DNA from 2 places in the Micromonospora sp. NBC_00898 genome. Region 2 is predicted to be linked to the other one. Evidence: predicted binding sites of a transcription regulator. Region 2 holds the regulator's gene; the other holds the start of a gene.
What was found. Region 2 encodes HrcA, which represses chaperone genes, less so after heat shock. Its sites were predicted from a motif close to GGTTNGCACNCTCNNNNNGAGNGTGCNAACC; they were not measured.

Region 1 (5,540 bases), 620 kb from region 2:
TGACCAGCGTCGACTTGCCGGCTCCGTTGTCGCCGACGAGCGCGGTCACCTGCCCGGGATGCACCGAGAAGTCGACATCGTGGAGCACCTGCACGGGGCCGAAGCTCTTGTCGACGCCGCGCAGTTCCAACAGGGGTGTCCCGGACACGGGTGTCTCCTTCGGGTGGGTGTCCGAATGGCGGGTGCCCGCCGGCCGGGCCGTGCGATAGGGGATCCTGCCGTACGGCCCGGGGCGGCGGTTGCGGTGGCCGTCCGCCCGGTCCGCTCGGCTCAGTCGATGCCGGCCTGGGCGCACAGTGCGGCGTACTTCGCGGTGCACACGTCGGCCTTGTCGACGTAGCCGTCCGCGATGACGTCCTGCACGGTCTCCTTGGTGATGGCCTGGGCGCCCAGCAGCACGGCGGGCACGTTCCGGTTTCCCTTGGGGTCGCGGAAGCTCTGCTCGGTCTTCTTCCGTTCGCCCCGGGCCAGCGCGATCGCCAGGTCGGCCGCCGCCTCGGCCTCCGTCCTGACCGGCTTGTACACGGTCATGCACTGGTCGCCGGAGAGGATGTGCTGCAGGGCCTGGGCATCGGCGTCCTGACCGGTGACGGGGACCTTGCCGTTGAGCTTGTTCTTCGCCAGCACGGAGATGACGGCGTTGGCGAGCCCGTCGTTGGCGGCGACGACGGCGTCGATCCGGCCGTTCGTCTGGGTCAGCATCTGCTCGAAGATCGTGCCGCCGGTGGTGTTGTTCCACTCGGGCACGGACTGGTCGGGGCCCTTGCGGTACTGCTTCGAGTCGTACCTCGGTTGGAGGACCGAGTCGTAGCCCTCCTTGAACTGGACCGCGTTGTTGTCGGTCGGCGAGCCGTTCAGCTCGGCGATCACCGGAGTCTTGATGCCCTTGTCGGTGAGGCACTTGACCAGGCCCTCGCCCTGGAGCCGGCCGACGGCCACGTTGTCGAAGCTGACGTAGTACTGCGCAGAGCCGCCCAGGGTGGGCCGGTCGTAGTCGATGGTGGCGACGCCCTTCTGGGTCGCCTTGTCCAGGACCGCCTTCCCGGTTCCCGAGTCGAGATTGGTGATCATCAGCGCGGTCACCCCATTCGTGATCATCTGTTCCGCGATGGTCACGAACCGCGCCTTGTCGTTCTGGGCGTTCTGGATGTCGTAGTCCACCCCGGCCGCCTTGAACGCGGCCTCCAGGTATCTGCGGTCCGCGGTCTCCCAGCGGTTCGACGAGGCGCTGTCGGGCAGGATGACGCCGATCTTCGGCTTGGGGCGGCCCGCGGCGCCGCTGGAGTCGTTGCCGCAGGCGGTGAGGCTGCCTGCGGTCAGCAGGCCGACCGCGGCGACGGTGAGGATCCCTCTGCGCATTCTGCACGGTTCCTTTCAAGGGGGACGGAACTCGAGGGGAACGTGGGTGGTGGGGGTGCGCCGGTGAGCCGCGGTGCGCCTGCCAGCTATTTGTTGTTCCGGGCAACCTATTGTTCGCTGCTCGGGGCGCACAAGACCGTAAAGGTCAGCGGTTTGTTGTCGCCAGTAACAATTCGGCAACGCGATCGACATCCGGTGCGCCCGCCGATCTCGGTGGGTGCCGCGGTGATCGTGGAATTGGCGTGAGACGCGAATGGCGCCGGTAGGGACATCGACGGCTGAGGATCAGTTCGGGACCATCTGTGCCACCGCCGCGGCTTACGCCTGCGCCGGCGTCGGCAAGCTCGACGCCCGAGAAAACCTCCCGGGAGGCGGTCGCTCCCGCGGTCAGCGGACGGCGAGCGGGGCGGTCACCGCGGCGGTCAGGGCGATCAGGTCGGTGGGGCTCAATTGGAGCTGGAGCCCGCGGCGCCCCGCGGAGACGTACACGGTCGGGTGGTCCAGCGCCGAGGCGTCGACCACGGTCGGGAGGCGCTTGCGCTGGCCGAGCGGACTGATGCCGCCGCGGACGTATCCGGTGGCCCGCTCCGCCACCGCGCGGTCCGCCATCGCCGCCCGCTTGCCGCCGACCGCGGCGGCCAGGGCCTTGAGGTCCAGCTCCCCGGTGACCGGCACCACCGCCACGGTGAGCCCGCCGTCCACCTCGGTGACCAGGGACTTGAACACCCGTTCCGGGGGCACCCCGAGCGCCGCCGCCACCAGGGCGCCGTAGTTCGACGCGTCGGGGGAGACGTCGTACGGGTGGGTGCTGTGGCTGACCTTCCGCTTCGCGAGCAGCGCGGTCGCCGGAGTGCCCTGTCCCGCCATGCCGACAAGCTAACCCGGACCCGGACCGGCGGGCGAGCCGAAATTCAGGCGGCCACCGGCTGCCCGACGAGCACGGTGGGCGCGCCGGCCACCCGGGTCAGCACCAGACTCGCCGCCGCGTCGCCGGAGAGCCGCAGATCCCGGCGCAGCTTCTCCGGCTCCAGCGCCGAGCCGCGCTTGAGGATCTCGACCCGGCCGACCCGGCGGTCCCGGAGCAGGGCCCGCAGCCGCTTGAGCGAGAACGGCAGCACGTCGGTCAGCTCCAGGCAGCGCGCGTACGGGGTGCGGGCCGGGGTGTCGGCGTACAGGTAGGCGATGCTCGGGTCGGCCAGGGTCGCGTCCAGCTCTTCGGCCAGCTCGGCGACCAGGTGCGCGCGGACCACCGCCGGGTCCGGGTCGTACAGGAACCGGCGGGCCGGCCCGACCGGGGCCTCCATCGCCCCGGAGCCGGTCAGCACGTGCGGGGTGTCGCCGCGCAGCACGGTGGCCCGGCGGGGGACCTCGGCGAGCCGGCCGCACCAGAGCGCGGCCTCCACCAGGTCGCCGTCCACGCTGACCCATTCCGCCTCGGCGCCGGCCGGGATCAGCGCGTGGTCGAGCCCCGGGGCCACCTTGACCACGGTGTGCGGCACCCGCTCGGCGAGCGCGGTGACGAAGTCCCACGGTGGCGAGTAGGAGTTCGGGTCGAAGATCCGCCGTCCGGTGCCGGCCTTGCGCCGGGCCGGGTCGCAGAAGACCCCGTCCACCCGGTCGACGTCGAAGGCGGTCGCGTCGCCGCACTCCACCGTGAACGACCCGGCCAGCCCCGCCGCCTCGGCGTTGGCGGCGGCCATCGCGGCGGTCAGCGGGTCGGCCTCCACGCCGTACACCCGGATCCCGGCGCGGGCGGCGGCGAGCGCGTCCGCGCCGAGGCCGCAGCCCAGGTCGGCCAGGGTGTGCACCCCGGCGGCGCGCAGCCGCCCGGCCCGTCGGTCGGCGACCACCCGGCGGGTGGCCTGCTCCAGCCCGGCCCGGGTGAGGAACATCCCCGCGGCGGCCGGCCCGAACTTGGCGGCGGCGCGGCGGCGCAGCTCGGCCTGGGTGAGCGCGGCGGCGGCCAACCCGGCCGGCACCCCGGCCGAGCGGAGCGCGGCGGCCGCGGCCAGCGGGTCGCCGCCGGCCACCTCGGTGGCCGCGGCGAGCGCGGCCGACCCCTCGGCGGTACGCAGCGCGGCCAGCTGGTCGAGATCCACCCGGCCATTCTCCCGGGTGCATCCGGGTGGGGTGCGGCAGGCCGGGGTGTCCGGCCGCCCGGAGGCCGCGAGGTGCCGCAGGCGGAGTCGATCATGCTCGTCGGGGCGACGCGCCGGGCGGCGGATTGGCACTCTCCTTGACGGAGTGCTAGCCGAGGAATAACCTGCGATTAGCACTCTCCCATCGAGGGTGCCAGCTTCCGGGCCTCGGCCCGGGCGCTGAACGCCAGGCGGACCGGCACCCGCGACGACGGCCCCGCCCGGTGGCATGTGGCAGATTGACGCCGTTCGGCCAGCCGTTCGGCAACGAAACCAAGTACCCCAGGAGGGTATGCCCGTGACTACCGCGACCAAGGTTGCGATCAAGCCGCTCGAGGACCGGATCCTGGTCCAGGCGAACGAGGCTGAGACCACCACGGCGTCGGGCATCGTGATCCCCGACACCGCCAAGGAGAAGCCGCAGGAGGGCACCGTCCTCGCTGTCGGCCCGGGCCGCATCGACGACAAGGGCAACCGGATCCCGGTTGACGTGAAGGTCGGCGACACCGTCATCTACTCGAAGTACGGCGGCACCGAGGTCAAGTACGCCGGCGAGGAGTACCTGGTGCTCTCCGCCCGCGACGTCCTCGCGGTCATCGAGAAGTAAGCAACCGATCAGTGTCGTTGCCCCGGTCCGGCTCGCCGGGCCGGGGCAACGTCGCTTCGAAGGGACATTCATGGCGAAGATCCTGAGCTTCTCGGACGACGCCCGGCACCTGCTCGAGCACGGTGTCAACGCCCTCGCGGACACGGTCAAGGTCACCCTCGGCCCGCGCGGGCGCAACGTCGTCCTGGACAAGAAATTCGGTGCGCCGACGATCACCAACGATGGCGTGACCATCGCCAAGGAGATCGAGCTCACCAACCCGTACGAGAACCTCGGCGCGCAGCTGGTCAAGGAGGTGGCGACCAAGACCAACGACGTCGCCGGCGACGGGACCACCACCGCGACCGTGCTGGCCCAGGCGATGGTCCGCGAGGGCCTGCGCAACGTGACCGCCGGCGCCAACCCGGCCGGCCTCAAGCGGGGCATCGACGCGGCGGCCGCCAAGGTCTCCGAGGCGCTGCTCGGCCGGGCCGTCGAGGTGGCCGACAAGGAGTCCATCGCGCACGTCGCGACGATCTCCGCGCAGGACGCCACCATCGGCGAGCTGATCGCCGAGGCGATGGAGCGGGTCGGCCGCGACGGTGTCATCACCGTTGAGGAGGGCTCCGCGCTCATCACCGAGCTGGAGGTGACCGAGGGGCTCCAGTTCGACAAGGGCTTCATCTCCCCGAACTTCGTCACCGACGTGGAGGGGCAGGAGTCGGTCCTGGAGGACCCGTACATCCTGATCACCACGCAGAAGATCTCGGCGATCGAGGAGCTGCTGCCGCTGCTGGAGAAGGTCCTCCAGAACAACCGGCCGCTGCTGATCATCGCCGAGGACGTCGAGGGCCAGGCCCTGTCCACGCTGGTGGTCAACGCGATCCGCAAGACCCTCAAGGTCTGCGCGGTGAAGGCCCCCGGCTTCGGCGACCGCCGCAAGGCGATGCTCCAGGACATGGCGATCCTGACCGGCGCCGAGCTGGTCGCCCCGGAGCTGGGCTACAAGCTCGACCAGGTCGGCCTGGAGGTGCTCGGCACCGCCCGGCGCGTCGTGGTCGACAAGGAGAACACCACCGTCGTCGACGGTGGCGGGCAGTCCTCCGAGGTTGCCGACCGGGTCGCGCAGATCCGCAAGGAGATCGAGGCTTCGGACTCCGAGTGGGACCGGGAGAAGCTGGCCGAGCGGCTGGCGAAGCTCTCCGGCGGTATCGCGGTCATCAAGGTGGGCGCGGCGACCGAGGTCGAGATGAAGGAGCGCAAGCACCGCATCGAGGACGCCATCGCCGCGACCAAGGCCGCGGTCGAGGAGGGTACGGTCCCGGGTGGCGGCGCCGCCCTGGCCCAGATCCTGCCGGTGCTCGACGACGACCTCGGCTTCACCGGGGACGAGAAGACCGGCGTCTCGATCGTGCGTAAGGCGCTGGTCGAGCCGCTGCGCTGGATCGCCCAGAACG
Region 2 (5,540 bases):
GGGCGACGCGATCCGCGCCCAGAGCCCGTTCAACCGGGTGGCCCGCCCCGAGGAGATCGCCGCCGCGGTCCACTGGCTCGCCAGCCCCGAGGCGGAGTGGGCCTCCGGCACCATCGTCGACCTCAACGGCGCCTCCTACCTGCGCACCTGACGTCGGCGCGCCGCCGCGTCGGCGTGGCCGGGCGTCCTTGCTCGGCCTCGGCGTGTCGGCGCACCCCGAACCACGTGGCGCGCTCCCTTTGCTCTGCTGCAGCGGACGCAACGAGTGTTGCCTCCGCTGCAGCAGAGCAAAGGCGGCCGAACATGGTGTGCCGAGCCGGCTGGCGGCCCAGCGGCTCCACGCGCCGACCGGCTACCCCAGGTGGATCTGGCCGCCCGGCCCCACCGAGGGGTCAGCCGGCCGAGGGGCCAGCGGCGCGGGGCGCGAAAGGCTACCAGCGGTCCAGACGGGCGGAGAGGACGCTCAGGGCGGCGACGCCGGCGGTGGAGGTGCGCAGCACCGACGGGCCGAGGCGGACGGTACGGGCGCCGGCCTCACGGAAGGCGGACAGCTCGGGCGCGGCGATGCCGCCCTCCGGGCCGACCACCAGCACGATCTCGCCTGTCGCGGGGAGCTCGGCGGTGGTCAGCCGCTCCACGGCCTCCTCGTGCAGCACGAACGCGGCGGCCGCGCCGGCGATCCGGCGGACCGCCGTCTGGGTCGACTCGTCCGGGGACCCGGCCACCACCGGCAGCCAGGCGCGGCGGGCCTGCTTGGCCGCCTCCCGGGCGGTCGCCGCCCATTTCTCCCGGGCCCGTACGCCCCGCTCGCCGCGCCACTGCACCACCGAGCGGGACGCCGCCCAGGGCACGATCTCGTCCACCCCGACCTCGGTCATCGCCTGCACGGCCAGCTCGCCCCGGTCGCCCTTGGCGATGCCCTGCACCACCACGAGCCGGGGGACGGACGCGTCGACGTACCCCCGGGAGGTGACCTGGAGGTCGAGGCTGCCCCGGCCGACGGCGGTGACCACGGCGGCGGCCGTGCCGCCCCGGCCGTCGGCGAGCAGCAGTTCCTCGCCGACCCGCAGCCGTTGCACGGTCGCCGCGTGGTGCCCCTCCGGGCCGTCCAGGGTCAGCGCGTCACCGGTGGGCAGCGCCTCCACCAGGAACAGCGGCGCGGACACCTCAGGCGTGCCCGTTGAAGGCGTCGCGCATCCGGGAGAAGAAGCCACCCTGCTTGGTCAGCTCGGCGACCTCCTCGCCCCGGGTCTTGGCGAAGTCGCGCAGCATCTTCTCCTGGTCGGCGTCGAGCTTGGTCGGGGTCCGCACGTCCAGGTGGACGTAGAGGTCGCCCCGGCCGGTGCCGCGCAGGTGCGGCACGCCCCGGGCGCGCAGCCGCAGCGTGCTGCCCGGCTGGGTGCCCGCCTTGACGTCGACCGTCTCCTCGCTGTCCAGGGTCTTGATGGTCAGCCGGGTGCCCAGCGCGGCGGCCGTCATCGGCACGGTGACCCGGCAGTGCAGGTCGTCGCCCTTGCGGGAGTAGACGTCGTGCGGCCGCTCGTGGATCTCCACGTACAGGTCGCCGGCGGTGCCGCCACCCGGGCCGACCTCGCCCTGCTGGGCCAGCCGGATCCGCATGCCGTCCTCGACCCCGGCCGGGATCTTCACGGTCAGCGAGCGACGGGTGCGCACCCGGCCGTCACCGGCGCAGGTCGGGCAGGGGTGCGGGATGGTGGTGCCGTAACCCTGGCAGACCGTGCACGGCCGGGCGGAGACCACCTGGCCGAGGAAGGTCCGCTGCACGGACTGGACCTCGCCCCGGCCGCCGCACGCCTCACAGGTGGCCAGGTGGGTGCCGGCGGCGGTGCCCGCGCCGGAGCAGGTGGTGCAGAGCACGGCGGTGTCGACGGTGATCGGCGCCTCGACGCCGAACGCGGTCTCGTGCAGGTCCAGCTCCAGGCGCAGGATCGCGTCCGCGCCCGGCCGGGTCCGCGGCCGCGGGCCCCGGGCGCCGCCGGCCGCGCCGCCGAAGAAGGCGTCCATGATGTCCTGGAAGCCGACGAACGGGCCGGCCCCGCCGGGACCGCCCGGACCGCCCGCGCCCCCGCCGCCCGGGGCCAGCGGGTCGCCGCCCAGGTCGACGATCTGCCGTTTCCGGTCGTCCGAGAGGACCTCGTACGCGGCGTTGATGTCCTTGAACTTCTCCTGTGCCTCCGGGTCCGGATTGACGTCCGGGTGGAACTGCCGCGCCAACTTGCGGTAGGCGCGCTTGATCTCGTCGTCGGAGGCCTCGCGGCTCACGCCGAGAATGCCGTAGTAGTCCCTGGCCACTGCGTTCGGTGTCCTCATGTTCGTCTCGCGTTGCGCCGGTCGTCGGCAGGGGCCGGTCGCCGGCCCCTGCCCTGGATCAGTTCTGGGCCAGCAGCTCGCCCACGTAGCGTGCCACGGCCCGCACCGTGGCGATGGTCCCGGGGTAGTCCATCCGGGTGGGGCCGAGCACGCCCAGACCGCCGACGATGGTCGCGCCCGGGCCGTACCCGGTGCTGACCACGGAGGCGGCGCGGAGGTTGTCGACCTCGTTCTCGTCGCCGATCAGCACCCGGGTGGTGCTCGGCTCGGCCTCGCCGATGAGCTTCAGCAGCACGACCTCCTCCTCGAGCGCCTCGAGGATGGGACGCAGCGAGCCCTGGAAGTCGAGCAGGCCACCGCGGGTGAGGTTGGCGGTGCCGGCCAGCGCGATCCGCTCCTCGTGCCGCTCGACCAGGGTCTCCAGCAGCACGGTGGAGAGCGTGGTCATCGCGCCGCGCAGGTGCGGGGCAGACTCCTCGACCAGCGCCTGGACCAGCGGCGGGGTCTCGGACAGCCGGCTGCCGACCAGCTTCTCGTTGACCAGCCGACGCAGGTCGGTGACGTCCTCGGCGGGGACCGGCACGGGCAGCTCGACCAGCCGCTGCTCGACCCGGCCGGTGTCGGCGATCATGACGAGCATCAGCCGGGTGGTGGAGATCGGCACCAGCTCCAGGTGCCGCACCGAGGAACGGGCCAGCGACGGGTACTGCACCACGGCGACCTGCCGGGTCAGCTGGGCCAGCAGCCGCACGGTGCGGTGCACCACGTCGTCGAGGTCCACCGCGCCGACCAGGAAGCGCTCGATCGCCCGGCGCTCGGCCGGGCTGAGCGGCTTGACCCGGGAGAGCCGGTCCACGAAGAGCCGGTACCCGCGGTCGGTGGGCACCCGGCCGGCACTGGTGTGCGGCTGCCGGATGTAGCCCTCCTCCTCCAGCACGGCCATGTCGTTACGGACGGTCGCCGGGGAGACGCCCAGCTGGTGCCGCTCGACGAGGGCCCTGCTGCCCACCGGCTCCTGCGTGGCGACGTAGTCCTCGACGATCGCGCGCAGCACGGCGAGCTTGCGGTCGTCGAGACCCATATCCCCACCTCCTGAAGCACCCTCGACCCGCCGCCGGCGCGGCAGCGGCCGGGCAACTGGCACTCGACTGTAGCGAGTGCCAGTCTACGTCGGCGGCACCCCGGACGCGATGATCAGCGACGGACCACGGGTGCGGGCCGCCGCACAGCCGCCGCGCCAGGGCCGTTCAGCCGGACATCCCGGGCGATGTCGCTCTGGTGCCACGTTGCGGGCAACCCCTACCGTGACGTTCATGACTGAACCACCTCGCCCTCCCGGAGCGGGGGACGCCGGCGCCCAGCCGCCGGACCCGACCCCGCCGTCGGCACCGTACGGCTCGTCGGCGGACGAGCCGCCCACCGCACCACTGTCCGGGGCGCCGGGCGCGGGGGGCTATCCCCCGCCCGGCGGCTATCCGCCGCCCTCCGGCGGTCAGCCGCCGTCGGGTGGCTACCCACCTCCGGGCGGCTACCCGCCGCCGGGCACCGGCTACCCGACCGGCGGGGCGTACGGCGCCCCGAGCGGCGGCTGGGCCAACAACGAGGACAAGACCTGGGCGCTGGTCGCGCACTTCGGCGGCGCGGCGGCGATGTTCGTCAGCGGCGGCGTGCTGGGCTGGCTGCCGCCGCTGGTCGCCATGCTCGCCCGGGGCAACCAGTCGCCGACGGTGCGCCAGCACGCGGTCGCGGCGCTCAACTTCCAACTGCTCTGGTCGATCGTCGGCCTGGTCGGCTGGCTCCTGGCCTGCATCGCGATCGGCTTCATCGCGGTCGGCGCGGCGGTCATCCTCGGCATCGTGTTCGGCATCCTCGCCGGCGTCAAGGCCAACGAGGGGCAGCTCTACCGCTATCCGATGAGCATCAGCCTGGTGAAGTGACGCCCCGCCCGGCCGGCCCACGGGTCGGCCGGGCGACCGGCGGTCAGGGCAGCAGGTCGCGGACCACCGCGTCGGCCAGCAGCCGGCCGCGCAGGGTGAGCACCGCCCGGCCGGCCGCGTACTCCGGCGCGGCCAGCAGCCCGCCGGCCAGGGCCCGCTCGGCCCCGGCCCGGCCCGCGTCGTCGAGCACGTCCAGCGGCAGCCCGGAGGCCAGCCGCAGCCGCAGCATCACGTCCTCCATGTGCGCCTCGTCGGGCGTGAGCAGCTCCCGGGCCAGGCCGGGCGACTCCCCGGCGGCGAGCCGCTGCGCGTACGTCGTCGGGTGCTTGACGTTCCACCAGCGCACCCCGCCGACGTGGCTGTGCGCCCCCGGCCCGAGGCCCCACCAGTCCGCGCCGGTCCAGTAGAGCAGGTTGTGCCGGCACCGGGCCGCCCCCGAGCGGGCCCAGTTGGAGACCTCATACCAGGAGAAACCCGCCGCGTCGAGGGCAGCCTCCGCGGCCAGGTAGCGGTCCGCCGCCACGTCGTCGCTCGGGTACGGCAGCTCGCCGCGCCGCATCCGCGCGGCCAGCCGGGTGCCGTCCTCCACGATCAGGGCGTACGCGCTGACGTGGTCGACCCCGGCCGCCACCACCTGGTCCAGCGAGGCGGCGAAGTCCTCGGCGCGCTCCCCCGGCGTGCCGTAGATCAGGTCGAGGTTGACGTGGTCGAACCCGGCGTCGCGCGCCTCCAGGGCGGCGGCGGTGGCCCGGCCGGCGCTGTGCGTGCGGTCGAGGATCGCCAGCACCCCCGGCGCGGCGGACTGCATGCCCAGCGAGATCCGGGTGTAGCCGGCGGCCCGCAGGGTCTTCAGCGACCCCGGGGTGACCGACTCGGGGTTGGCCTCGGTGGTCACCTCGGCGTCGGCGGCCAGCCCCCAGACCCGGTCGATCCCGTCCAGGATCCGGGCGAGGTCGTCGGCGGGAAGCAGGGTCGGCGTGCCGCCGCCGACGAAGACGGTGTCCACCCGTGGCGGCGGGGTGTCGCCCAGCACCCGGCCGGCGAGGGCCAGCTCGGCCAGCACCGTGTCGGCGTACGACTCGCGGCTGGCCCCGCCGCCCAGCTCCGCCGCCGTGTAGGTGTTGAAGTCGCAGTAGCCGCAGCGACTGGCGCAGAACGGGACGTGCACGTACACGCCGAAACCGCGCGCACCGACTGTGCGGGTGGCGGCAGCGGGCAGCGATCCGTCGCGGGGGACGGATTCGCCTTCTGGAAGAGCGCCGGGCATGGCAA

Region 1: a site for HrcA is predicted at 3,627-3,657, ahead of groES (co-chaperone GroES). Genes of this name have one in related genera too.

The regions. Positions count from the first base shown of each region.
Region 1 is NZ_CP108775.1:6,785,628-6,791,167, forward strand. Features, by position in the region: gene OG799_RS33035 (ATP-binding cassette domain-containing protein) at 1-148, opposite strand, end outside; gene OG799_RS33040 (sugar ABC transporter substrate-binding protein) at 271-1,359, opposite strand; gene OG799_RS33045 (hypothetical protein) at 1,423-1,605, shown strand; gene ybaK (Cys-tRNA(Pro) deacylase) at 1,747-2,226, opposite strand; gene OG799_RS33055 (THUMP-like domain-containing protein) at 2,271-3,458, opposite strand; gene groES (co-chaperone GroES) at 3,790-4,104, shown strand; gene groL (chaperonin GroEL) at 4,175-5,540, shown strand, end outside.
Region 2 is NZ_CP108775.1:67,699-73,238, reverse strand. Features, by position in the region: gene OG799_RS00335 (SDR family NAD(P)-dependent oxidoreductase) at 1-151, shown strand, start outside; gene OG799_RS00330 (16S rRNA (uracil(1498)-N(3))-methyltransferase) at 432-1,166, opposite strand; gene dnaJ (molecular chaperone DnaJ) at 1,168-2,313, opposite strand; gene hrcA (heat-inducible transcriptional repressor HrcA) at 2,390-3,412, opposite strand; gene OG799_RS00315 (DUF4870 domain-containing protein) at 3,645-4,268, shown strand; gene hemW (radical SAM family heme chaperone HemW) at 4,312-5,535, opposite strand.